Linked DNA regions of Chlorobaculum parvum NCIB 8327. The protein of the gene in region 1 interacts with the protein of each later gene in a pairwise test. Links are inferred from orthologs where the notes say so. Each region holds a gene or a part of one and is shown in the gene's direction. Other genes may lie near its edges.

What was found.
Region 2: the proteins of rlmB (region 1) and CPAR_RS04860 interact in binary tests that used the Escherichia coli proteins (3 or more experiments, as listed by UniProt). The link is inferred for Chlorobaculum parvum NCIB 8327 from one-to-one orthologs.

The regions. Positions count from the first base shown.
Region 1 is NC_011027.1:597,164-607,882, forward strand. Bases 7,977-10,719 are described here. They hold rlmB (23S rRNA (guanosine(2251)-2'-O)-methyltransferase RlmB), read left to right. Parts: upstream 7,977-8,832; coding sequence 8,833-9,606; downstream 9,607-10,719. Other genes in these bases: nifJ (pyruvate:ferredoxin (flavodoxin) oxidoreductase), read right to left, coding at 7,977-8,591; gcvH (glycine cleavage system protein GcvH), read left to right, coding at 9,723-10,106; gcvPA (aminomethyl-transferring glycine dehydrogenase subunit GcvPA), read left to right, coding at 10,135-10,719. Outside these bases: CPAR_RS02835 (peptide-binding protein), read left to right, coding at 1-1,243; CPAR_RS02840 (ABC transporter permease), read left to right, coding at 1,248-2,213; Holliday junction branch migration DNA helicase RuvB, read left to right, coding at 2,233-3,261; CPAR_RS02850 (tetratricopeptide repeat protein), read left to right, coding at 3,258-4,994; more of nifJ, read right to left, coding at 5,034-7,976. UniProt on the Escherichia coli protein: Specifically methylates the ribose of guanosine 2251 in 23S rRNA.
Region 2 is NC_011027.1:1,034,150-1,051,124, reverse strand. Bases 1-2,917 are described here. They hold CPAR_RS04860 (bifunctional ADP-dependent NAD(P)H-hydrate dehydratase/NAD(P)H-hydrate epimerase), read left to right. Parts: upstream 1-625; coding sequence 626-2,209; downstream 2,210-2,917. Other genes in these bases: CPAR_RS04855 (LL-diaminopimelate aminotransferase), read right to left, coding at 2,391-2,917; purL (phosphoribosylformylglycinamidine synthase subunit PurL), read left to right, coding at 1-611. Also shown: more of CPAR_RS04855, read right to left, coding at 2,918-3,605; large-conductance mechanosensitive channel protein MscL, read right to left, coding at 3,751-4,206; CPAR_RS04845 (heterodisulfide reductase-related iron-sulfur binding cluster), read left to right, coding at 4,484-5,986; CPAR_RS04840 (CoB--CoM heterodisulfide reductase iron-sulfur subunit A family protein), read left to right, coding at 6,300-8,273; CPAR_RS04835 (hydrogenase iron-sulfur subunit), read left to right, coding at 8,341-8,790; CPAR_RS04830 (4Fe-4S dicluster domain-containing protein), read left to right, coding at 8,801-9,631; CPAR_RS04825 (4Fe-4S dicluster domain-containing protein), read left to right, coding at 9,646-10,659; CPAR_RS04820 (FAD/NAD(P)-binding protein), read left to right, coding at 10,686-11,522; CPAR_RS04815 (hypothetical protein), read left to right, coding at 12,135-12,851; CPAR_RS04810 (hypothetical protein), read left to right, coding at 12,927-14,492; CPAR_RS04805 (hypothetical protein), read left to right, coding at 14,570-15,988; CPAR_RS10615 (hypothetical protein), read left to right, coding at 16,032-16,433; CPAR_RS04795 (tubulin-like doman-containing protein), read left to right, coding at 16,468-16,975. UniProt on the Escherichia coli protein: Bifunctional enzyme that catalyzes the epimerization of the S- and R-forms of NAD(P)HX and the dehydration of the S-form of NAD(P)HX at the expense of ADP, which is converted to AMP.

The DNA.
Region 1 (10,719 bases):
TTTCGACAAAGCCATCGAAACGCCGAACGACACCACGCTGGTGTTTCATTTTTACAAGCCGGTGCCGGAGCATCTTGCCCTGTTCCACACCTCGCTCACGCCGGTGCCGGAACATCTCTGGAAAGATGTAAAGCCCGAAGAGTTCCGCGAGTCGAAGCTCAACCAGCAGCCTGTGGGTGCGGGGCCGTATCGCCTTGCGGAGTGGAACAAGCAGCAGTCGCTGGCGCTTTCGTCGAGTCCTTCGTGCAATCTGCCCAAGCCGGGCAATATCAAGCGCATCGTCTGGCGCATCGTGCCCGACTACACTGTCAGGCTCGCCCAGCTTCAGACGGGGGATGTCGATGTGGTCGAAAGCGTCAAACCCGAGGATTTCGACGCGGTGCAGAAAGCCAATCCCGATGTGGAGGTCAAAACGGTCGGGCTCCGGGTCTATGATTACGTCGGATGGATGAACATGGATGGTGATTATTACAACAAGACCGGCAAAGTTCGCCCGCATCCGCTTTTCGGTGATCCGAAGGTCAGGCGTGCTCTGACCATGGCCATCGATCGCCAGTCAATCATTGATGGCTACCTTGGCGAGTATGGTGTGTTGGCCAAAACCGATATTTCGCCCTCGCTCAAGTGGGCCTTCGACGATTCGATCAAGCCGTGGCCCTACGATCCGACTCAGGCCTCCAGACTGCTTGCCGGTGCCGGCTGGGTTCCGGGGCCCGACGGCATTCTGCAGAAGGATGGTCGCAGGTTCAGCTTCGTGCTCTACACTAACGCCGGAAACGCTCGCCGCAACTACGCGGCGACGATCATCCAGCAGAACCTGAAGGAGATCGGCATCGACTGCAAAATTGAAATTCAAGAGTCGAACGTCTTTTTCCAGAACCTTCAGGAGCGCAAACTTGATGCCTGGATGGCTGGCTGGTCGATCGGTCTTGAAATCGATCCGCTCGATGTCTGGGGTTCCGATCTTGAGAAGAGCCGTTTCAATTTCCCCGGCTACATCAATCCGAGGATCGACAAGCTCTGCGAGCTGGCCAAGGAGAAGATGCGCACCGAGGACGCCCGCCCCTACTGGGTCGAGTACCAGCGCATTCTGCACGAGGATCAGCCCATAACCTTCCTCTACTGGATGCGTGAGACGCAGGGCTTCAACAAGCGGATTCAGGGCGAGAAGCTCAACATCTCAGGCAGTTTCTACAATATCGACGACTGGACTTTGAGGCCGTCGTCATCGATTGCGCCGTAACGGTATGCTGAAGTATATCCTGAAACGGCTGTTGATTGCCGTGCCGCTCGTGTTCGGGGTGCTGACCCTGACCTTTTTTATCATCCGGCTTGCGCCCGGCGATCCCGCGGCGTTTTTCATCCAGCCGGGCATCAGCCCCAACGTGGCCGAGCAGATTCGCCAGCAGTACGGGCTGAACGATCCGCTGCCGGTGCAGTACATCAAGTGGCTTGGCAACGTGCTGCAGGGGGACTTCGGTCGCAGCTTCAGCCGCGCGCAGCAGCCTGTGTTCGAGGTGATTTCGCAGGCGCTGCCGGTCACGATGACCATCGCCGTGTTGACACTCATCGCCAACTTCGTGTTCGGTATCATTATCGGCGTCATCTCGGCGGTCAAACAGAACAGCTTTTCCGATCGCTTCCTGACGGTTACGGCGCTCTTTTTCTACTCGATGCCGGAGTTCTGGCTCGCCCTGATGATGATTATTCTGTTCGCCCTGAAATGGCCGCTTTTTCCGGTCTCCGGCTTGAACGAGGTGGGGGCGGAGAGTTATGGCGCGTTCGGCTTCATCATGGACCGGATCTGGCATCTTGTTTTGCCGGTTACGGTGCTCAGCATCAACGGCGCGGCGGGCATCGCGCGCTACGTGCGGGGCAGCATGCTGGAGGTGATCCGGCAGGACTATATCCGCACGGCGCGGGCCAAGGGGCTGAGCGAGCGGGTGGTGATTATCAAACACGCCCTGCGCAACGCCCTTCTTCCTGTGGTTACGCTGATGGGTAGCTCGCTACCGTTCATCTTCAGTGGCGCACTCTTTATCGAAGTGATCTTCGCTTTTCCAGGCATGGGCCGCGTTACGGTCGAGGCGATTTTCGCCCGTGATTATCCGCTGATTATCGCCAACACCTTCGTCTCCGGCACCATGATCGTGCTGGGCAATCTGCTGGCCGACGTGCTGTATGCCGTGGTCGATCCGCGGATCAAACTGTGAACCAAAATGATGAGTCTGAGTGAGGATTGAAGCCCTGAATACCGCCCCCGACGCGACGGAAGTCCGGTTCGAGGAGCAGATAAGGCCGCAGAGCATGAGCGATTTTGCCGGTCAGAAAAAGCTGACCGACAATCTGAAGGTGTTCATCACTGCGGCGCGAAAACGCGGCGATGCGCTCGACCATGTGCTGCTTTCCGGGCCGCCAGGACTTGGCAAAACCACGCTTGCACACATCATCGCCGCCGAGATGGGTGGGGGCATCAAGATCACCTCCGGCCCGCTGATCGACAAGGCGGGTAATCTGGCCGGGCTGCTCACCAGTCTCAAAAAGGGAGACATCCTTTTTATCGACGAAATCCACCGTTTGGCTCCTGCGGTCGAGGAGTATCTCTACTCGGCGATGGAGGATTACCGGATCGACATTCTGCTCGACAGCGGTCCGGCTTCCCGCGCAGTGCAGCTCAAGCTCGAACCCTTCACGCTGGTCGGCGCGACTACGAGATCCGGTCTCTTGACCTCGCCGCTCCGGGCCCGTTTCGGCATCAACAGTCGCCTTGATTACTACAGTCCGGAGTTGCTGCAAAGCATCATCGTCCGTGCGGCGGGCATCCTGAATATCGGTGTCGATGAGGACGCGGCCATGGAGATCGCCCGCCGCTCACGCGGCACCCCGCGTATCGCCAACCGCCTTCTGCGGCGCGCGCGCGATTTCGCACAGGTGGCCAATGAAGCTTCGATCTCGCTTGCCGTCGCCCGGCGGACACTTGAATCGCTTGAAATCGATGAAGGTGGTCTCGACGACATGGACAAGAAAATTCTCGAAGCGATCGTGCGCAAATTCAACGGCGGCCCGGTCGGCGTGGCGTCGCTGGCCGTTTCGGTCGGCGAGGAGCAGGATACCATCGAGGAGGTCTATGAGCCCTACCTTATTCAGGTCGGCTATCTTGCCCGAACTCCGCGCGGTCGGGTGGCGACCAGGCTTGCCATGCAGCGCTTTTCCTACCCTGGCATGCAGGATCATGGGCCGCTCTTCGACCACAATTCATGACGCCTGAAGCGAACAACAGTAAGCCTCGTGCTGGTCGTCGGCTCTTCATGTCGGCCTTGACTGCCTTGTCGCTGCTCTCCGCTCCTGCAGGCATGAATGCTGCACAGGCGGCGATCGATCGTGCACCCTTGTCACAGAAGGTCATGCCGGATTATGTGCAGGCTCTGCTGCTCAACATGAAGGGGGACTACTGGGGCGCTATCGAGGGGCTGAGAAAGGTCATGGCTGTTCTGCCCGATGAACCGGCCGTTCGATTTTCGATCTCCCAATCCTACCGTCACTTGGCCGTTCTCGATTCAGCCAGGGTTTACGGCGAAGCTGCCGTGAAGCTGGCGCCGTCTAACCCGCACTATCATCTCTATCTTGCCGATCTTGCGCAGGATATGCATGATTACAATCGCTCGGCCGAGCTGTACGGGCAGGCGTTCGATCTCCAGCCGGACAAACCGGAGCTTCTTTACCTGCAGGGGCTCGAACTCATGTCGGCCAATCAGCCAGAGCCGGCGATCAGGGTGTTTGAAAAAGCGGTAAGCCTCGATCCGTATAACGACAATGCGCTGTCGCAGATTTTACAGCTTCAGATCAGGCTTAAGCGTTTTCCGGAGGCTATCGAAACCTGCAACAAGATGCTGGAAATCGATGGCAGCAACCTGAAACTCAGGCTGATACTTGCGGAGCTGTATGCAAAAAATAACCAGGCGGCGCGTGCTGTTGCCACGCTGAAAGAGGTTATCCAGACCGATCCCGGCTATGTTCCCGGATGGAGTGCGTTGTTCGACTTTTACATCAGTGCCGGACGCTCTGCTGATTTCCGCCGTGAGCTTCGCGCTTTTCTCGATTCCAAGGCAGCCTCTTCAGAAAAGATCGACGACCTTGCCCGTCTTTTCATTGTCCGTTCCGGAAAGCAGGAGCAGTATGAAGCCCCTACCCGCGAGTTTCTTGACGAGCTCATTGCAGTCCGTCCTCGGGAGAGCAAACTGTTTGTGCTGAAGGGATTGTTCGAAATGATCCATGATCGGCAACGCGCCGGGCAGCTCTGTTTCAGCAAGGCGGTTGAGCTCAATTCCTCCAATGCCGAGGCCTGGGAGGCTCTGATTTCCGCGCATATTTCGATGAATGAAAAGACACAGGCCTATGCTCTTCTCCGGAAAGCCAATGCGGCGCTCCCTGGAGAAGGCTTGCGCTGGAAGCTGCTCGAAGGCTCTCTTTTGCTGCAAGCGGGAGAACCAAAAAAGGCTGCAACGGTGCTTCAACAGGCCGTCCGCATGAAGATGACGGATGATGATCTACCGTTGTTGATTCGAGCACACATCAGCCTTGCGTTGGCCTATGACGGACTTGGCATGAAAAATCGTTCGAGGCAGGCTTACACCACAGTGCTGAGACTCGATGCCCACAACTCCCTTGCGATGAACAACCTCGCATACCTGCTTGCCGAAGAGGGAATCAAGCTTCGGGACGCGCTGTTACTGGCTACCAATGCCGTGCTTCTCGAGCCGGACAACGGGGTTTATCTCGATACGCTCGGCTGGGTGAACTACAAGCTTGGCGAGTATGATCGGGCCCGGATTCTGCTTGAAAAGGCGATTGAGACGGGTATTGAGGAGCCCGAAGTTTATCTCCATCTTGGTGAGGCGTACCGGAAGCTTGGCGATGAGCCGAAAGCGAAGGAGATGTTTGAGAAAGCAAAAGCAGCTTCTCGAAAAGCAGGAAAAGAAAAAAGCGGTCATTGACCGCTTTTTTCTTTGTTCGGAACCGGTGTTCGGTTCAGCTTATGCCTCACCTTCAATCGAACGGGTGGCGAGGTGTTCGTAGTGGGCCCAGCGATGATCGACCTCCTGCTGGATCGCCGCGAAGTACTGTTTGGCAAGATCCGGATGGGTCTTTTTCAGCATTCTGAAGCGGTTCTCCATGTTCAGGAACTGCTCGACCGGCATCTTCGGCTTCTTGGAGTCGAGCTGCAGCGGGTTCAAGCCCTCCTTCAGTCTGTCCGGATTGTAGCGGTACAGCAGCCAGTGGCCGGAATCGACCGCCGCTTTCTGGTGCTCCAGACCCATAGACAGGTCAAAGCCGTGAGCGATGCAGTGCGAGTAAGCGATAATCACCGAAGGGCCGTTGAAGGCTTCAGCTTCAAGGAACGCCTTCAGGGTCTGCTCGTCACGTGCGCCAAGTGCAACACTGGCCACATAGGCATTGCCGTAGCTCATCGAGATCAGGCCAAGGTCTTTCTTGGTGGCGACGCGGCCCGCAGCGGCGAACTTGGCGACCGCGGCTTTCGGTGTGGCTTTGGAAGCCTGACCGCCGGTGTTTGAGTAAACCTCGGTGTCTAGCACCAGCATGTTGACGTTTTTGCCCGATGCGGTGACGTGGTCGAGACCGCCGTAACCGATATCGTAGGCCCAGCCGTCGCCGCCGACAGCCCACACGCTCTTCTTGACCAGCATGTCAGCCACGGCAAGCAGGTTCTTGGCGTCGTCGGATTTCATCTGCTGGAGCTTATCCTTCAGCACGGCCACGCGCTCACGCTGCTCGAAAATCTCCGGCTCGCTGTTCTGCGTGGCTTCGAGGATTCCGGTGGCAAGCGTTTCGCCGATTTCGGAGGCCATTTTTTTGACCAGCTCCAAGGCATACTCCTGCTGCTTGCTGATCGAGATGCGGAACCCAAGCGCGAACTCTGCCGTGTCCTCGAAGAGCGAGTTCGACCACGTTGGTCCAAGGCCCTGCGGGTTGGCTGCATAAGGCGTGGTCGGCAGGTTGCCGCCGTAGATCGACGAGCAGCCGGTGGCGTTGCCAATGACGAGGCGGTCGCCGAAGAGCTGGGTCATCAGCTTGACGTACGGGGTTTCGCCGCAGCCCGAGCATGCGCCCGAGAACTCGAAGAGTGGCTGCTGAAGCTGCTGCTCCTTGATGAGGCGCTGGTTGATCTTGTTGCGGTCGAATTCCGGGAGATCGATGAAGAAGCTCCAGCAGGCAGATTCGGTTTCGCGCAGCGGAGCCTGGTCGTGCATGTTGAGCGCTTTGCGGCCTTCAACCTGCTTGTCTCTTGCGGGGCAGACGTTGACGCAGAGCTGGCAGCCGGTGCAATCCTCCGGCGCAACCTGAACCGTATAGCGCATACCCTCCCAGTTCTTTGCTTTGGCTTCGAGGCTCTTGAAGGTCGCCGGTGCGTTTTCGAGGTGCTCCGGTTCGTAAACCTTGATACGGATGGCTGCGTGCGGGCAGACCATCGAGCACTTGCCGCACTCGATGCAGAGCTCCGGTTCCCAGACCGGAATCTCCTGAGCAAGGTTGCGTTTCTCAAACTTCGCGGTGCCGACCGGGTAGGTGCCGTCGGCAGGCAATTCACTGACCGGAATCGAGTCGCCTTCGCCAGCGATGATTTTGGCGAGCACGTTGCAGACGAACTCCGGAGCGTCGCCTACGATCGGGGGACGCATCTCTTTCTGGCTGTCAGCCGTTGCGCCGATCTTCACTTCGTGCAGGTTGGCGAGCGTGTTGTCCACGGCCTTGATGTTCTGCTGAACGACTTCGTCGCCCTTCTTGCCGTAGGTCTCGCGGATCGCATCCTTGATCTTTTCAATTGCCTCTTCACGCGGCAGCACGCCGGAGATGGCGAAGAAGCAGGCCTGCATGATGGTGTTGATGCGCTGGCCCATGCCGCTCTCGTGCGCGACCTTGTAAGCGTCGATGGTGTAGAGCTTCGCCTGCTTGTCAATCAAATGCTGCTGCACCGGACGCGGCAGTTTTTCCCACACTTCGTCAGCCGAGTAGTGCGAGTTGATGAGCAGCGTTCCGCCTTTCTTGAGGTTCTTCGCCAAGTCGATCATTTCGAGGAAGACCCAGTGGTGGCAGCCGACGAACTGTGCCTCGGTGATGAGGTAGGTCGAGCGGATCTGCTCCGGTCCGAACCTCAGGTGCGAGGTGGTGATCGAACCGGCTTTCTTGGAGTCGTAGACGAAGAAGCCCTGTGCGTAGTTATCGGTGTTTTCGCCGATGATCTTGATCGAGTTCTTGTTGGCGCCGACCGTGCCGTCAGAGCCGAGGCCGTAGAAAAGCGCGCGGAAGACCGAATCAGGCTCGATCGAGAAGGTCTCGTCGTAGCTGATGCTGGTTTCGGTCACATCGTCGTCGATGCCGACGGTGAAGTGGTTGACCGGAGCGTCGGCGTTCATGTTATCGAAAATGCCTTTGACCATCGCCGGAGTGAACTCCTTCGAGGAGAGGCCGTAGCGACCACCGAGAATCTTCGGCATGGCGGCAATCTCGCCATTCTGGAACGACTCGGCATAGGCGTTGATGACGTCGAGGTAGAGCGGTTCGCCAGCGCTGCCCGGCTCCTTGACGCGGTCGAGCACCGAGATCGACTTGACGCTCGACGGCAGCGATGCGATGAAAGTCGCCACATCGAACGGTCTGAACAGGCGCACCTTCATCAGGCCGACCTTTTCGCCCTGGTTGTTCAGATACTCGACGGTCTCAAGCGCGGTTTCGGCGCCCGAGCCCATCATGATGATGACGCGGTCGGCATCTTCGGGGCCGTAATATTGGTAGAGCTTGTAGCTGCGGCCGGTCATCTCGGCGAACTGATCCATCGCCTTCTGGGTGATCGACGGGCAGGCATTGTAATATTTGTTGACGCTTTCGCGAGCCTGGAAGTAGACGTCCGGGTTCTGCGAGGTGCCGCGGATGATCGGCTCGTCAGGCGACATGCGGCGCATCCGGTGCGCAATCACCAGGTCATCGTTGATCATCGAGCGAATCTCTTCGTCCGAGAGCACCTCGATCTTGGAAATTTCGTGTGACGTGCGGAAGCCGTCGAAGAAGTGCATGAACGGCACGCGCGATTCAAGCGTGGCGGCCTGTGAAATCAGCGCCATGTCCATTACCTCCTGTACCGAGCAGGAAGCAAGCAGCGCGAAGCCGGTGCCTCTGACCGACATCACGTCACCGTGGTCGCAGAAGATCGACAGCGCCTGCGCGGCCAGCGAACGGGCCGAGACGTGAATCACACAGGGCGAAAGCTCACCGGCGATCTTGTACATGTTCGGGATCATCAACAGAAGACCCTGAGCAGCGGTGAAGGTGGTCGTCAGCGCACCGGTCTGCAGTGAGCCGTGAACGGCTGCGGCGGCACCGGCTTCGCTCTGCATCTCATCGACGAGCGGTACAGTGCCCCAAATGTTTTTTACATCGACTGCGGCCCATGCATCGGAGTACTCTCCCATCGGTGAGGCCGGAGTGATCGGGTATATCGAGATGACTTCATTGGTACGGTAGGCGACATGAGCAAGAGCCTCATTACCCTCCATTGTCTTGAATGTCCGGGTCATACGATCAGAACTGGATTATGATTGTTGGGACTGTGCGATCCTCGACGGGTACAACTACGAAGGAACGGGAAAAGTTACGTTCGCAGGTGAGAAAATGCTTCGAGTGTGCTTTCGAAGATAGGAAAAAAAACTAATATAGTTCAATCGTGAATACTCTTATAGCATTTGCTTGTTGATACGCTTTTTTTGCATCTAACGAGCAGTCGGGGCGCATGCCCGGCAAACCAAACTTTTTTGATTTTTGGACAGAACAGACCACGCCGAAATCCCGGCTCCCGAACCTCGCGAACAGGTTGTTTATGGCCGTAACGCCGTCATCGAGCTGTTGCAGTCGAAACCTGAGAGCGTCGAGAAAATTTACCTCCAGTTCAACACCAGCCATCCCAAGCTCAAGGAGATCGTCATCACGGCTCGTCGCCTTAAGATTCCCTGTGGTAAGGCGCGCATGGAGAAGCTCACGCTCATTTCCGGTACGGCCAAGAACCAGGGCGTCTGCGCGCTGCTGACCAGCGTGACATTCTACACGCTCGACGAGGTGCTTGCCGCACCGCGCAACAGCTCGCCGCTGCTGGTGATTTTGCAGGGGCTTGAAGATCCACATAACGTCGGGGCTATCATCCGCACTGCCGAGGCTGTGGCTGCTGACTCGGTCATCATGATCGAAGGCAAGGGCGCACCGATCAGCGCCACGGTGCACAAGGCATCGGCGGGCGCGCTTTCGCACATGCGGGTCTGCAAGGTCAAGAGCCTGGTCAAGACGCTTGACCTGTTGCACGAGCGCGGATTCAGCATCGTGGCCGCTGACATGGAGGCTGAACATAATCACACGGACATCGACTGGAAGCGTCCCACAGTGCTCGTGATGGGGGCAGAGGGCAAAGGGCTCGGCTCCGAAACCCGCAAACGCTGCGACCAGATCGTGCGCATTCCGATGGCCGGCTGCGTCGAATCGCTCAATGTCAGCGTGGCTGCCGGGGTGATGCTGTACGAAGCGATGCGTCAAAGGTTAGGTTGAAGACCAGTCGGATCATACGTCCAATCCGACCGATCTTTCCGCGATTCTGAAAAAATGTTACCTTCAAGTTCATTTGTAACTCTTCAATTGCATAGCAACTTAAATTGCGTTCTGCCATGAACATCCCTGATAATCTTCGCTATACCAAAGACCACGAATGGCTCCAGCTTCTCGATGATGGCGTGACCGCCGTGGTTGGCATCACCGATTTCGCGCAGTCTGAACTTGGCGACATCGTGTTCGTCGAAACCAAGCCGGTCGGCACCAAGGTCGCGGCGCACGGCGCGTTTGGCACTGTTGAGGCGGTCAAGACTGTGGCCGATCTTTTCGCTCCGGTGGCGGGTGAGATCGTCGAGGTCAATGGTGCACTCGACGATGCGGCGATTGTCAACTCCGATCCCTACAACGAGGGCTGGATTGTCAAGATGAAGCTCGACAACGCTGCCGAGGTCGAGTCGCTGCTCTCACCGGCGGATTACAGCGCCCTGATCGGCGAATAAGGATTATCCAGAATTTCAATACGCAACCATGCCTTTCATTGTCAATACCGATGCTGAGCGGGCCGAGATGCTTCGCGAAATCGGCGTCGAGAATTTCGAGGCGCTGATCGCTGATATTCCCGAAGAGGTTCGTCTCAAAAAGGCGCTCGATCTGCTGCCCGCAATGGGCGAGCCGGAGGTGAAAAGTCTGCTCGAAAAGATGGCGTCGAGCAACGCCGCCACTTGCGACCACGTGAGTTTCCTCGGTGCGGGCGCTTATGACCACTTCATTCCTGCCGCTGTCAAGACCATCGCTTCAAGGAGCGAATTCTACACGGCTTACACGCCGTACCAGGCCGAGGTATCGCAGGGCACGTTGCAGGCGATTTACGAATACCAGAGCGTGATGTGCCGCCTGTACGGCATGGACGTGGCCAACGCTTCGATGTACGACGGCGCGAGCGCGCTGGCCGAAGCGGCTCTGATCGCCCTGAACGTCACCGGGCGCAACGGCATCGTGGTGGCTGGCAAGCTGCATCCCTACACCAGCCAGGTGCTCGAAACCTACCTCGAAGCCGCCGGAGACCGACCCATCGTGCAGAACAGCATCGAAGACGGTATTGGCAGCGTCGCG
Region 2 (16,975 bases), 440 kb from region 1 along the record:
CCACCCCGACCATCGGCATGGTAGGCCTGCTCGACGACATGGATCATCTGGTGGTTTCGACCTTCCAGGAAGAGGGTGACGCCATCGTGCTGCTCGGCGATCCGGAACTCGCGCTCGACGGCTCGGAGTATCTGGTGATGCAGTACGGCACTCCCGGTACTGAATCCCCGGCGGTCGATCTGGAGCACGAAAAGAACCTTCAGGATCTGCTGGTCACCCTTGCTTCGAAAAAGCTCGTCCGCTCGGCGCACGACGTTTCAGACGGTGGCATCGCGGTAACGCTCATCGAACAGTCGATCATGAACCGCGATAACATGCTTGGCTTCAAGGTCAATCTCGAATGTTCCTGCAAGGAGAGCGCGGCTATCCAGAATCAGTTTTTCTCGGAAGCGCAGGGCCGCGTGGTGATTTCAATCAATCCGGATAACGCCGCAGCGGTCATTGAAGAGGCCGAACGCCTGAATGTGCCGGTGCGCATCATCGGCAAGGTCGTCTCGGAAGGCGCGAGCATCGCGGTCAACGGCCGTCAGGTAGCGGAATTCTCGCTCGACGAGCTGGTTCATGCCTACGAACATGCGCTGGAGTCCTCACTGCATCTCGAAGAACTCTGATAACAGGACGAACGATGAATCCGGTACTGACTGCCAAAGAGATGAGCCTGGCCGACAAGGCGGCCATCGAGGAGCTGCGCACCGGCGAGACGCGGCTGATGGAGCTTGCCGGGCGGGAGACAGCCCGAATGATCGCCGAGCGATTCGAAACCGGCGCTGACCTCGACGGCGTTTCAGTGCTCGTGGTGTGCGGCAAAGGCAATAACGGCGGCGACGGCTTCGTTGCAGCGCGCCACCTCTTGAACAAAGGGGCGCAAGTCGATGTGCTGCTGACGTGGCCAGAAGAAGAGCTGGCCGGCGTGAACCTCGAAGGACTGCACATCCTCAAGGCTTACCGCCGTTACAACGAACGCCTGCGAATCTTCACGGGACTGGACGAGGCCCGCACGGCGGTCGGAGCGACAACCTATCAGGTCGTAGTCGATGCCCTGCTCGGTACAGGCCTCCGCATCAATGCTGACAGTCCGCAGCTGCATGAGCCGGCCAAGTCTGCGGTCGAGCTGATCAATTTCATCAACGAGCACTCCGAAGCGGTGACGGTAGCCATCGACCTGCCATCGGGACTTGATGCAACAACCGGGCACTGCTCCGAACCTTGCGTCAAGGCCGATATGACCATTACGATGGCCTTCCTCAAAACCGGCTTTTTCCAGAATAGCGGCCCAGAAGTTTCGGGAGAGATCCAGACGGCTGAAATCTCCATTCCGGAATTCCTCGTCGAGCCGACCTCCTGCCAACTGATCGATGAAACCTTCGCCGCCGAAAGCTACCTGTTGCGCGACCCATCCAGCGCCAAGCACCTGAACGGCAAAGTGCTGCTCGTCACCGGCTCGGCTGACGGCGGAGGCTCGATGCTCGGGGCGGCGCTACTCTCCGCGCGTGCAGCGGTCAAAACCGGCGCGGGCTACGTCTGCTGTTCACTGCCCGACGGCCATGCCTCGGTTATGCACAGCTTTGCACCCGAAGTGGTGGTAATCGGACGGGATATGGTCTCCATCATCGAAAAAGCCAAATGGGCCGACGCCATCGTCATCGGCTGCGGCATTGGTCGCAGCGAGGAGTCGCTGGAGCTGATCGAAGCCCTTTTGTGCACCCCTGAAATTGCGGAAAAGAAACTGGTTCTCGACGCTGACGCGCTCTTTGCCCTCGCCGAACGGAACCTGATGGAGCGCATCACCAGCCTCGAAGACGCCGTGTTGACGCCCCATGCCGGCGAGTGCAGCCGGTTGTCCGGACTGGAAGTCGATGAAATCCTGAGCGCCCCGATCGACACGGCGCGCAATCTCGCTTCGGTCTGGAACGTCAACCTGCTGCTCAAAGGCGCCCCGACCTTCATCGCCTCGCCGTCAGGCATGGTGTTCATTTCGGACAGCGGAACCGAAGCCCTTGCCTCGGCAGGCACCGGCGACGTGCTCTCGGGCATGATCGGAGCCTTGGCTGCTAAAGGGCTCGACACCCACGAGGCTGCAGCTGCAGCCGCATGGCTGCACGGCCGCGCCGGAGACCTCGCCTCCAATGTCTCCAGCCTCGTATCCTCGATGGATGTCCTCGAAGCCATTCCTCAGGCCATTCTGGAGTTGTTCGAGAGCGAAGAGTAAAGCTTCGCTTTCAATTCAGCCTGAACGGTTCGCACTCTTCCTTGTAGGGGCAGGCCTTGCGCCTGCCCTGTTTCGGCTTACCGCATTGACATTGTGAACGCAATCGACAACGTGAACAAAAAAAAGAGGTGCCGTTTCCAGCACCTCTCTTGATTCTCGTCACTCGTTGCGTTCCAGCTCGTCACTGCCCGGCATTATTTTTCAAAAAGCGCTTGATATTCCTTGCTGCCTGACGAATGCGCTCCTCATTCTCGATCATGGCTACACGTACGTATTCGTCACCATAAGCGCCAAAGCCGATGCCGGGACTCACGGCCACCTTCCCCTCTATGAGCAGCTTCTTGCTGAATTCGAGACTCCCCAGATGGCGCATCGATTCGGGGATCCTGGCCCACACGAACATCGAGGCCTTGGGCGTCACAATGTCCCAACCGGCATTGGAGAAGCTTGAAATCAGCACGTCGCGCCGTTTGCGGTACACCTCCCTGATTTCATCGACGCAGCTCTGATCGCCGGTAAGCGCAATGGTCGATGCAACCTGAATCGGTGTAAAAGTGCCATAATCAAGCCAACTCTTGATCTTTTCCAACGCTCCGATCAGCTTAGCGTTGCCCACCATGAAGCCCATGCGCCAGCCAGCCATGTTGTAGGTTTTGGAAAGCGTGTAGCTCTCGACGGCGACATCTTTCGCCCCCGGCACCTGAAGAATCGACGGAGTCACATAGCCGTCGAAAGTAATTTCAGCATAAGCGATGTCGCTGATGATGTAAAAACGTTCGCGGCGCGCCAGCTCGACCAGACGTTCGTAGAAAGGCAGTTCGACCGTTGCGGTGGTCGGGTTGTTCGGGAAATTGACTACGAGATACTTCGGCTTCGGCGATGATTCCCGGAATACGGTTTCGATATTATGGAAAAACGCCTCCTCGTCGAGCGTGTAGTCGTCGTTCATCTCCAGCTTCATGCGATGCACGTTCCCGCCGGCAAGAATGAACGCCTGCGAGTGAATCGGGTAGCACGGGTCGGGCACGATGGCCAGATCGCCGGGATTGGTGATGGCCTGCACGAGGTGCACGTACCCCTCTTTTGAACCCATCGTTACAACCACCTCGCGGTCGAGATCGAGATCGACATTGTACTTGTTGCGGTACCATGTGCCTACAGCGCCACGCAGTTTGTAAATGCCTTTGGAGACCGAATAGCCGTGGGTCTTCGGTTTCTGGACACTTTCGACGAGCTTGTCGATGATATGCTGCGGCGTCGGGCCGTCGGGATTGCCCATCGAAAAATCGATCACATCCTCGCCGGCTCGCCGCTCGGCCATTTTCAGCTCATTGACGGCAGCAAAAACATATTTCGGCAATCTCTTGATCTTGTCGAATTCAATCTCGTCAAACATGGGAATGGTTTCCGAAAAATCGTTAAAACAGAAGCGGTTGTGACACTATAGGTTATGAAAACAACTCCAATCATAAACAAAAAGCCGTTGATCTCCATAGGGGAACTTGCAAATTGTTATGGAAACTCCCCATGAATTCACGCGCTTACAACTGCGACGTGCAGTTCGGGCAACGCACGGCCTTGACAGGGATGGCCGAGAAGCAGAACGGGCACTCCTTGGTATCGGGAGCGGCGGCTGGCTCCGGGGGTTTTTCGGTCATCTTACGCAGTCTATTGATGCCGCGAACCAGGAAAAACACGGCGACAGCCATAATCACAAAACTTATGAACGCATTGATAAACAGGCCATAATTAAGCGTTACCGCTCCAGCGCTCTGCGCCTGCTCAAGCGCAAGGTACGGCCCAGGAGTAGCCCCCTCCTTGAGCACAACAAACAGATTGGTAAAATCGACTCCGTTGAGCAGAAGCCCGAGCGGCGGAGTCAGAACATCGCCGACCAGTGATTTAACGATGCCAGTAAAAGCACCACCAATAATGATGCCGACAGCCATATCGACAACGTTACCCTTCAGGGCGAATTCCTTGAACTCTTTCAGCATGGTTCCGGTTATTGAAATTTGAGGAAGTACTCTGGTGTCATGGGGGACAACGAGGGAATATCAAGAAATTAAACCCCCTTAATTGGACATTAGTGTATTTTTTGTTAAAATTAAAGCTCATGCCCTTGTTGAGCCCGCACGAAATTATCCAAAAATAAAAGGCAATACTGAAACAGTGACGTAACCGATAGAGTATCGAAACGCCCGTAAGGCTATCAAACTATCAAAAACGCACAGCGGTTTTCAGGATGCCGATAACTCAGGCAGTCATCAATCGATGGAGCATACTATTCGTACAGATTCATTGAAGCAGCAACTTGAAAATGCAACAGGTAATAACTACGCCTGCTGCTATCAATGTGGCAAATGTACCGCCGGTTGTCCTGCCGGCGGCTTCATGGACAATCCACCGGCCAGAATCATGCGCCTTATCCAGGCCGGTTACGTCGAAGAGGCCATGCGCAGTGACGCATTATGGTACTGCATCGGCTGCATGACATGCACTTCGCGCTGCCCGCAGAATATGGAGATCGCAGGCACGATGGACGCGCTTCGCGAGATGGCCCTCAAGAGCGGCATCGTCTCCTCCGATAAATCAAAAAAGCTGGTCACCGCATTCCACACTTCTTTCCTGAACACGGTGCGCAAGAGCGGCCGCTTGCAGGAGCTGGCCCTGGTCAACAGCTACAAGCTGCGCACGCGCACCCTTACGCAGGATGTTGCGGCGGGCTTCAAAATGATGAAACAGGGCAAGATCAACCCTGTCAAGGCTTTCACTGCAAAAGAAGAGGTCGAGAACAAAGGCCAAATCGAAAAGATTTTCCAGCTTTCCGAAAAGGAGAGCCACACCCCTGCGCCGAAACGCAAGCCTGTCAAGCGCACTTTTAAACCTGACGAGCCGATCAAAGTCGCGCCCGGCATGACCGTCGGCTACTACCCCGGCTGCTCGCTCTCCGGTACGGCGAAGGATTACGATATTTCCATCCGCCGCATGTGCGACCATCTTGGCATCAAGCTGCGCGAAATCGAAGACTGGAACTGCTGCGGAGCCAGTTCGGCCCACGCGACCAATCACAAGCTCTCGATGCTGCTACCGGCAAGGAATCAGGCGCTGGCCGATCAGCAGGGTCTCGATTACGTACTGACCCCCTGCGCCGCCTGCCTGAACCGCCAGGTAACAGCACGCAAAGCGCTGAAGGAGTCCGAAGAGCTTCGCGAGGAGTTGAAAAGCGTCATGGGCTACGACACCGAGGGCAAGGCTCAGTTCATCGGTGTCATGCAGTTGCTTGAAGGCATGGATCCCGAAGAGATCAAAAAGCGTGTAACGCATCCGCTCAAGGAGCTGCCGCTGGCCTGCTATTATGGCTGCCTGCTGGTACGCCCCTTCGACGCGATGGGTTACGACGATCCGGAAAACCCGACCAAGATGGAGTCCATCGTCGAAGCGCTTGGCGCCAAACCGGTGGATTGGGGTTACAAAGTCGAATGCTGCGGTGCAGGCTTGACCATGGCACAGCAGGAGATGATCGAGGATCTCACGCACAAAATCGCCAGAAACGCCACCAACAGCGGCGCTGGCGCATACGTCGTCGCCTGTCCGCTCTGCCATGCCAACCTCGACATGCGTCAGGAGAGCATGCGCAAACGCTACAACGATGTTGGCGAAATGCCGGTATACTACATTTCAGACCTGGTCGCCCTGGCCTGTGGAGCGAGCCCTGAAGAGGTAGCGCTCGACAAGCACTTCGTTCAGGCAAGCGACATGGTAAGAAACCTTTAATACGCTCCGGATGTATGAAAAAAGAGCATTGGATTCGTACATTAAAGGTCTTCATCAGACCATCAGATTATTCCCCCCTGGACATTCGCCCAGGCGGATAATCTCCTGAACATCCGCACCTGCCCTTTTATGTTTCTTGTCGATAGGGCCATCATGTTACGGATCACGGGTGAGTCTGGAAACTCAAGACACAAATCTCGAAATGCTCCGCTAAAATCAGCGGTATAAGGGGCTGATTGTCCCCATAGTCTGGCGGTACGGAAGGGCAAATCCAACTTCCGGTATCGGAAACCTAAAAAATCAGGACTTCAGGATGGCAAAAATAGGAGTCTTCGTCTGCCACTGCGGTGAGAACATCGCTTCGGTCGTCGATACGGAAAAGCTGGTCAAGGAAATATCCGAACATCCCGGCGTCGCCGTAGCCACCGAGTACAAATATTTCTGCTCCGACCCCGGACAGGAAACCGTCAAACGCGCAATCAGGGAGAACAACCTGACCGGTGTCGTGGTGTCGGCCTGCTCCCCGAGGATGCACGAAACAACCTTCCGCAAAGCATGCGCTGAAGCGGGCCTCAACCCGTACATGCTCGAAATGGCCAACATCCGCGAGCACTGCTCCTGGGTGCACTCCGACAAGGAGGAGGCCACAAACAAGGCCATCGAAATCACCCGCTCGCTTGTCGAAAAGGTCAAACGCAACAATGACCTGAAACCGATTTCAGTACCGGTCACCCGCCGCGCGCTGGTCATCGGCGGCGGTATCGCGGGCATCCAGGCTGCGCTCGATATTGCCAGTGCCGGACGCGAGGTTGTGCTGGTTGAACGCGAGCCTTCGATCGGCGGTCACATGTCGCAGCTCTCCGAAACCTTTCCGACGCTGGACTGCTCGCAGTGCATTCTGACGCCACGAATGGTGGAGGCTATTCAGCACCCCAACATCAAGGTGCTCACCTACTCTGAGATTGAATCGGTTGACGGCTATATAGGCAACTTCAAGGTGAAGGTTCGCAAAAAGGCCCGCTACGTCGATATGGACAAGTGCACCGGTTGTGGCGACTGCATCCAGAAGTGCCCCGTCAAGAAAATTCCGAGCGAATTCGAGTGCGGACTTGGCAACCGAACGGCGATCTACACCCCGTTCGCCCAGGCCGTGCCGAACGTGCCGGTCATCGATACAACTCGCTGCACCTACTTCAAGAACGGCAAGTGCAAAATCTGCCAGAAGACCTGCCAGATCGAAAACTGCATCGACTTCGAGATGCAGGATACCTTCGAGGAGATCGAGGTTGGCGCTATCGTGGTAGCAACCGGGTTCCAGATTCAGGACACCACCCTTTACGGTGAATACGGCTACGGCAAATACAAGGACGTCATCACCGGCCTGAGCTTCGAGCGTCTCGCTTCGGCGAGCGGCCCGACCGGCGGGGTTATCAGGCGACCATCGGATGGCAAGATTCCCGATACGATCGTCTTTATCCAGTGCGCCGGATCGCGCGACCCGTCGAAAGGCGTCAAGTACTGCTCGAAAATCTGCTGCATGTACACGGCCAAGCACGCCATGCTGTACGCACACAAGAACCATGACGGCAAGAGCCAGATCTTCTACATGGACATCCGCGCTGCGGGCAAGGGCTACGACGAGTTCACCCGCCGCGCCATCGAGGAGGACGGAGCCGAATATCTGCGTGGCCGCGTCAGCAAACTTTACGAAGAGAACGGCAAGCTGATCGTGCGCGGCGTCGATTCGCTGCTTGGCAAGCCGGTCGAGGTGGCTGCCGACATGGTGGTGCTCGCCACGGCCATGGTGCCACAACCCGACGCCAAGGAGACCGCCAAAAAGATCGGTATCGGCTACGATGAGTACGGCTTCTACAACGAGGCGCACCTGAAGCTTCGCCCGGTCGAAACCGCCACGGCTGGCATTTACCTTTGCGGAGCATGCCAGTCGCCGAAGGATATTCCAGACTCGGTCGCCCAGGCATCCGCCGCCGCGGCCAAGGTGATCGGCCTCTTCAGTCGCGAGCAGCTCGAACGCGAGCCGGTGGTGGCATCGGTCAGCGATGCGACCTGCGCCGGATGCTTCGGCTGCGTCATGGCCTGCCCGTACAACGCCATCGACGTGCGCGACATCAACGACCGCAACGGCAACCTCATCAAACAGGTGGCCGACATCAATCCCGGACTCTGTCAGGGCTGCGGCACCTGCGTGACCTTCTGCCGCTCCAACAGCATCGATCTGGCCGGATTCACTGAAAAGCAGATTTTTGCAGAAGTCATGGCCCTCTGACGGGCCGTGACTCTGTTGAAGCACGCAACAGCAAACTGAACCAAAACCAAGCGACCGAATTCAGCCGATGAGCGAATCATTCGAACCGAAAATCGTGGCTTTTGTCTGCACCTACTGCACCTACGCTGGTGCTGACCTTGCAGGCACAAGCCGTCTGAAATACGCGCCGAACGTCAGGATCGTGCGCCTTCCCTGCACCGGACGCATCAGCCCGATGTTCATCCTCAAAGCCCTCCAGAAAGGAGCTGACTCCGTACTGGTCAGCGGCTGCCACCCCGGCGACTGCCACTTCGCGGCCGGAAACTACCATGCCCGCCGCCGCTGGACGGTGTTCCGCGCGCTGCTCGCCTTCACCGGCATTCCCGAAGAGCGCATCCGCTTCTCGTGGGTCAGCGCCGCCGAGGGAGCCAAGTTCGCCGATCTGATCAACGAGATCACCGAGGACACAAAAAAACTCGGCCCGTTCACGCAGTACCAGGAGCTGCAGAAAGTTATTGAAACCCAGTCTTCGTATTAAGGAACCATTCATGGGAATACAGGAACAATACAGAAGTGAAGCGGCATCGCTGCTCTCGTCAGGTGAAGTGAAGCTGGTGATCGGCTTCGGCCCCGGCACGACCGCCGACCGCCGTCGTGCACTGTTCGCCCGCACGGCTGAAGAGGCAGAAAAGCTGGTGCTCGACCCGGCATGTATCGCCAACCTCACGACCTATCTGGTCGCCGGAGGCTTGCTTTCGGACGGCAAGAAGGTCGCGATTTTTCTGAAACCGGACGCCATCCGAAGCCTCAACATCCTCATCTCCGAGTCGCAGGTCAAGCCCGAGCAGGTGGTGATCTTCGGCTACACCATCGAGAACAACGAAATCAAGGAGCTTCCGGGACACTCGATCGGCGATTTCGCCAATCTTGGCGAAAAGCTTCGTACCGCCACTGCGCCACCGTCTGTGCAGCAGGAGGCCGAGAAGCTCGAAGCGATGAGCCCCGCCGAGCGTTTCGAGTACTGGAAAGAGCAGTTCGCGAAATGCATCAAGTGCTACGCCTGCCGCCAGGCCTGCCCGATGTGCTACTGCCGCCGCTGCATTGTTGACGTCAACCAGCCGCAGTGGGTCAGCACCTCGTCGCACACCCTCGGCAACTTCGAGTGGAACCTCGTCAGGGCCTTCCACCTTGCAGGCCGCTGCGCCGCCTGCGGAGCCTGCGACCGCGCCTGCCCGGTGAACATCCCACTCAGGCTTATCAACTACCGCATGGGCAAAGAGGTCAAAGAGGCCTTCGACTATTACGCCGGTGAAAGCAGCGATCAGAATCCTGTGCTCGCAAGCTTCAGCCAGGACGATCCCGAGACCTTCATTCTTTAAGCATCCGGACAAGCATGACCAGAATACTTCTCAAGAATAAACTCGACGACTGCATTGCAGCCTGGCAGAAAGCCGGTTACAGCGTGCTCGCGCCGGTTCAGCGCCACGACATGAGCTCCTTTGACGAGGTGCAGAAGGGCTCCGACATGGCCCTCGACCTCATCCTGACGGAACGCACCATCAAAGATCAGTTCTTCCCGCAGACCGAACCGCTCATCAAGTACAACATCTCCAAAAAGGAGATCGCCTCCGAAACCATGACCCCGCCCGACAAGAAGCGCGTCTTCTTCGGCGTGCGCCCGTGCGACGCTTCGGGTCTGGCGATCGACGATCCCCTCTTTGGCTGGGACTACAAGGACGACTACTGGTTCAAGCGCCGCGAGAATTCGGTGATCATCTCCATCGCCTGCACCGAAGCGGATGACTTCTGCATGTGCACTTCGGTGAAGCTCTCGCCGGACAGCACCAAAGGCGCAGACGTGATGCTCCGCCCGCTGGCCAACGGCAACGGCTGGCAGGTCGACGCCGTCTCGGATCGAGGCACGGCGCTGCTCGAAAGCGTCTCATCGCTGCTTGAAGAAAGCTCGGACGAGGCTGCTCCCGTGCCCCAGGTTGCGGAAAAATTCGATGTCGAAAAGGTAATGGAGTGGCTCGGCGACAAGGAAAACTTCGAGAGCCAGTTCTGGAAAGACATCTCCATGCGCTGCATCGGCTGCGGCAGTTGCACCTTCCTCTGTCCCACCTGCCACTGCTTCGACATCCAGGACGAGGGCGACACCTACCAGGGCATCCGCCGCAAGAACTGGGACAGCTGCTCCTTCGCGCTCTTCACCATGCACACCTCCGGCCACAACCCGAGGAACGCGCAATCGACCCGCTGGCGTCAGCGCATCATGCACAAGTTCAATTACTACCGTGGCAAATTCGGCGTCAACAGTTGCAGCGGCTGCGGCCGGTGCACCCGCCAGTGCCCGGTGGACATGGGTATTACTGAAACTCTGCAAGCGATTACAAATTTACCGAGGTGACACAAGACCGATACCACACCAACGACATGATCTACACCCCGTTCCCGATGCGGGTTGTATCGAAGCGTGTCGAGGCCCCCGGCGTCAACACGCTCAAACTTGAATTCGTCAATCAGGAAGATCACGAGTTCTTCAAGGCAAACTACCATACCGGCATGTTCGGTCTGTACGGCATCTACGGCGAAGGCGAAAGCACCTTCTGCGTCGCCAGCCCGGAGACCCGCAAGGACTACATCGAATGCACCTTCCGGCAGTCTGGCCGCGTGACCACCACGCTCGCCAACACCGACGAGGGAGACATCGTAACCTTCCGCGGTCCATACGGCAACCGCTTCCCGATCGAGCAGTTCGAAGGCAAAAACCTGCTCTTCATCGCCGGTGGCATCGCCCTTCCTCCGACCCGCAGCGTCATCTGGTCGTGCCTCGACCAGCGTGAGAAGTACAAGGACGTGACGATTGTGTACGGCGCAAGAACCGTAGCTGACCTCGTGTACAAGCACGAGCTTGAGGAGTGGAAACAGCGCGACGATGTCAACCTGGTGCTCACGGTCGATCCCGGAGGCGAAACCCCCGACTGGCACGACCACGTCGGCTTCGTGCCCACCGTGCTCGAACAGGCTGCCCCGTCGCCAGAAAACACCATCGCCGTCCTCTGTGGCCCGCCGATCATGATCAAGTTCACGCTCGCAGCGCTCGAAAAGCTCGGTTTCACGGCAGAAAATGTGTACACGACACTGGAGAACCGGATGAAATGCGGCGTAGGCAAATGCGGCCGCTGCAACGTCGGCTCGGTTTACATCTGCAAAGAAGGCCCGGTCTTCACCGCCGCCGAAGTGCAGGCAATGCCACAGGCTGATTTGTGATGGACGGCGTGGATTGACACGGACACAAAAAAAAGGGAGCATTTTCGCTCCCTTTTTTATTCTCCGTTTTTCCCGCAATATTGTCCACTCCGTCCGTGCATCTTTGTAAGGGCGACCGGCCGGTCGCCCTTACAAAGATGGCAAAAAAGATGAGTCATAATAACGGCATCAGCGTTGGCGAAATCTGCAGGACGTTGAAAATTTGACGGGCAACTTACTATCTGTTTTTGAAGATCTGTGATTAATGGTTCAGAACGAGAAAAAATTACTTTTTTAGCGGTGCCCTTTCGGAAAAAAAATAAAAAAATTTTGGCAAAGTGCTTATTTTTATTAAAATACGTCAAGGCATTAGTTTGGCCGAGTACATATTAGTATTGGTTATAAACATTACCCTTAATGCCATGATTCCTTGGAAAAAACATATTTAGTATTCCTTTTGCAACGACAAGAGTATTCTTTTTTTATTTCCGAGAGTATTACTCTTTTTACTTTTTGATATGTTATTTAAATTAATATCAAAAAGTGTTCCGCGAATATAATGATCAACAAAAAAGTGCGTTTTTTGATTACGGATTTTAAGAGTGAAGAATTATAAATACAAAAAATACAGGTATGAAAAAGAGCATTATAGTTATCACCCTTTTGTCATATTTGGTATCAATGTCCGGCTGTACTGCTACTAATCAGGCAGGAGCTCCAGATTCTGGCAAGACTGCAGTTAAGACCGGCGCTGCAGCTGGCTTAGGGGGCTTTTTGGCTAGTTATTTAGCAACTGGTGACGTTAATAAAGCGTTGAGGACTGGAATTAAGGCTGCTGCTGCAGGTTTAATCGTCGGATATATAGTTGGAGAGATTAGGGCGCGTGAGTATAAGTCTTCGGCCCAGATTTACAGGGAGAAGCCAGTGCTTGCAAAGCCATCTTCGGCCAGCATGCCTCCACGTGTAACAAGTATAGTCCCTACTATTACCGACACCAACAATCGACCGCTAAGGGTGCTCAGAGGAGGGCAGCAAGTGTGGCTTGGAACAAAGTATCAGTTGGAAATTCCGAAATATAGTAATCTCAGTGCGGTTGATGTTGTTGAGATCAACATACTTACTGATCCAGATGGCTTGACAACTCGGACAAATGATATGAAACGAACGATGAGAAGGCAGTGTGGCGGTGTCGATGCAGGTATTCAGTTTACGCTTCCAAGAAACGCTAAAGAGGGTATTTACACGCACACGGCAATAGTTCAGATTGAAGGCAGAGAGCCATACAAGGTACAGCGTAAAATCCAGGTTGTGAAAGTTGATGGCGTTATGAATTTTTACGCCGTTAACTAAAGACGCAGAGGTTTGAAATCAACCATTATTATCCTTTTATAGCTGATGTTGTGGAGATTCAAGGAGACAATCTGGGTGCAGGATGAGCTTAAAAAGAGATTCACCATACAAAGCATTTTTGGAAAGAATTGTGATCCCGTTCAGGTTGCGCCTATCGAACTTCTGGTGGGCGCAAAGCTTCATCCAGATAACGGCCTTGATTGCGCCAGACAGAAATATCCTCCTGAGTTCCAGTATTGTCCTTTTTGTCAGGCAAAATTAATCAGTCTCGAAGAGGAGCCTTGCAATCTCTGGCTACCTCCTTACGGAGATGGCACTGGCCTGAAAATCATGCAGGGCCCTGATGTCAGCCATCATCCTCATACTATCAAGGACGTTTGCATATCCAAAGATCATCAGGCAAAGCTTTTCCCGTTGCCAGGAAGGGACGGGATTTTTGCTTTCTGTTCACTGAAACTCGGCGCCAAACAGCGCATGCTTCTTGCGCTGCAGCGTGACTTGGGGCTGCTGTGGGTGTATCGAAACCATGAAGAAAAACGATGGAGCCGCATTCCTGCCAGCGTCGGCAAAGATTCGCTTCCAGGTTGGTCATGGTCAATGGCAACTGACAAAGCTGAATCGGGGCTGTGCCTGCCAACAGATGACGGACCGTTATGGGTTACGTTTGACTGGCCATCGAACAGTATCCAGGTCAGTCGAAATGTGGGCAGATCGATCGGGGGCCCCATCCGGATCGCAGAGTATATTTTTGCGCCTGTTGAGAAGGATGGCTGTTTCGCCATGGCTTACAAAAAAGAAGGAGAATCAGAATGGCTTGATTGTCCTTCGGTGTCAGACCGTGTCGAGGTCATGACGCAGTTGACGCAACGTGCTGACCAGCAGGCTTATCTCGGTATTCCCTATCTCCATGCGGCAAAAAAGACCGCGTACTGGTCATGCCGTGGTGGTTACGTGAGCGTCATCGTCGATGAATTTTCATCGAGCGTTCAGTGGAAGTTCAGGGCTTGGGAAACTGATGAATATCCTGCAACGGCACTGATCGAGCTTGGACCTCCGTATCGCACGAATGGCTTGAAAGGGGGGTTCTGGCAACTGTGTAAAGATAAAGACAAAGAAGTTAGAGACGGCGAGATCTACAAAATTATCAAAATCGATGGTGACGAAGTTGTCGATTCCCAGAAGATCGAGTTTGGCGAGTTTGTTACCACTGGCCGAAGCAGTTTTTCATGGGTCGATGATTACTGGAATGATATCAACGGTCTTAATACGAACACGCGCCCTCAGGAAGAGTTGAGATATCCGCTTTTGCAATTCGGCGAAAACGGGATGGTTTTGTTAGCGAAGGTGGATCAATGGGCAGGCCGCGATGCATTGGGAGCCTTCAGCGAGCATTTCTATAAAACGGATTTACCAGTGAGTACGAGAGTCAGGTTGGTGCTGGAAGGTGCCGGAGTGCCTGAGCGACCACTTTTTGCAGAAGAGCTTTCCGGTTCGGTCAAAACTGAAAAAGGTAGCTCCTTCAGGATCAGTCTTGCGCATCTGCCTGAAATACGCGCATTTATCTATAACAAGATGCTCTACGTGCATTTTCCTGAAAATAATCATTGCTTTTCCTGGCCAATCGAGATAACGGAGAAATAATCGTGGGTGCTATCCGTAACATATCCAGGCTGTCTTTGATACTGGTTCTTGCATCGATATCACGACCTGTACAGCTGATGGCCAAAACGCCAGTCAAGCAGATATACCTGATACAGAATTCGGGCTGGATGCTACCATTTTACGAGGATCGCTCATCCAAGTTTAAAGAACTCGGCATAGTGATTGCTGAAAGAATTGCCAAATACGGCCAAACCGATCAGGTTGTGGCGAGTTTCAATCAGAGCATCCAGGATAATAAGTCTCCAAAAATGGTTTATCACGGAAGCGATCAGAACAAGGTTAATGCGGCAATACAATCGATCATGCCGGTTCGCAAGCCTGGTAAAACGACCTATGCTGATACGGATTTCAAGGAAGCTATCGTCGGAGCGATCACGCAGTACTCCGCTGGTCAACCCTGTATTTTGTGGATTATCACGAACAATAAAAACAGTCCGGACAATAGCCCTGAGACAATTGAGAAAAACAAGGAGTTTTATGCATTTCTGCAAAATTCCGATCAAATCAAAAGAATAGTCGCATTTCCCTATCAAATGGCGGTAAAAGGGGTTACGGGAAATTATACTGCCAATGGCCTGATGATCTACGCAATGGCCTACGGCGACGATGCCGACCAACTTTTGCAGAAAATGCTTAAAGGCAATGTTCCGTTCGGAGCAAGGGTGGCTCGACTCAAGCCGCTGAACGCCGACGCCGTGACCTTCATGCCACTCAGGGTTCAGGGAGGCAAAGGTGTCAAGGCCAGTATTGTTGGGAATAAAACACTAATGCTTAGCTTTAATGCGGCACGACGGCCTGAAGCAGCCCGGATTATCGGGCAGTTGCGAAACGATTTTTATCCATACGATATTCAATCCGCCAAAGTTGCTATATCATCTGGGTTAAACCACGATAACAACGGGATCGAAACAAAAAACGATGTGATCGACAAATTGGCTATCAAGGCAGGCGATGTATCCCCTCAACTGACAGTAACTATATCAGTACCGCCGATACCATCTATATGGAGCCCAAATGTGATTTTCAAATCCGGCTACACAACGACAGGCAAGATAAAATTCGAAGTGTCAGATCAGAAACTTGCCATTTCAAAAGGATTTATCAAGCAGATGTCAGAGTTGTTTCCGGGAGACCCTTTGCCGGATATCTTCAGCCCTGGCGAAAGTTCAAGAAATTCTCTGACCGAGCAATCTGTCTTGGTGAAGGTTTTCTATCCTTCATGGCCGCTATTCGTTTTTGGGGGTATCATCTTTATAGCTCTTGGCGGTGCTGTTTTCGGAATGATGATGTTGCAGGGAGAAACGGTTTACAAGGTCTCAGTCGACGGTGTTCAGAAGAACTTTGCCCTGAAAATGTTTCACGAACAGGTCATCAATGACGCGAACGGGAAACGGGTCGGAATGCTGAAGCGCGGCATCGGACAGCCGCAAATCATCAAAGACAAGGATGCCAATTGTACCATACGGTTAATGTGATTTTTTACTTAAAACAGCAAAACAATACAAAAAGAGTATACCTATGGAAGACAAGAACGCATCGGTACTGCCTCCGGTGAAATCGGGGCAGGATAGTTCGGAGCTTGGAAGTTTACAAGAAATTTCAGGCGACATCGAGGCGCTGACCGGCCCGAGCACCAAAGAGGTGCTCATGGGGGTCGGGTTGCTCCTGATCCTGTCTGTTGTGTTTTTTTTCATCCGAAACGCTTTTGTTGGATATCTGGTAGGCCCCGCCATGAAGCGCTCTCCGAATAATGCTGCTATGGCTGGCTGGGGACTGTTCGGTGGGCTGTTTTTTGCATCTGCCATTTTGTGCGTCGCTCTTTTCGGAAAGATTTTTCTGACCATGTTTGTGGTCATTCCGTTATCAATAGCAATGATTCTTTGTTTCGTACTTGCAGTCGTTATGTCTGCCAAAAAGTGAAATATCTGCTTGAATCTTTAAAAGAGAATCGAATATGGTAGAAGAGTTGAAAGTTGGCAAAAAGACGGAGGTAACTCTTACGGAGGTTGTCCCGACACTGTTCATCGCACTTGGTGGCACTGGAGCTCAGGTCTTATGGCGCATAAGACGGCGTATCATCAATAATCTGTGGGGCTCAGGAACCGGTCAGGCTGTCAGGATAGATAATCTGACCGAATTCCCGTTTGCGGAATTCCTGCAGATCGACCTGAGCGCGTTCGAGACGGAACAGGGAAAAGCGGAGAAAAACGATATCCTGTCGAACAAAATAAAATTCAAAGAGTCAGAACGCCTGGTTAAAAAGCTTGACCTCAATCAGTACATAAAAAGCGAGGAGGCTCTTGACTGTTATCCGCTGATACGCGAATGGTTTCCGCTGTCGAGAAAAACCATAAACGAACTCAATATCGATCCTGAGAAGGGTGCTGGTCAGATACGGGCGCTTTCAAGACTGTTTTTCTTTGATAAATATCAAGAGATCAAAGGGGCTATCAGAACTAAAT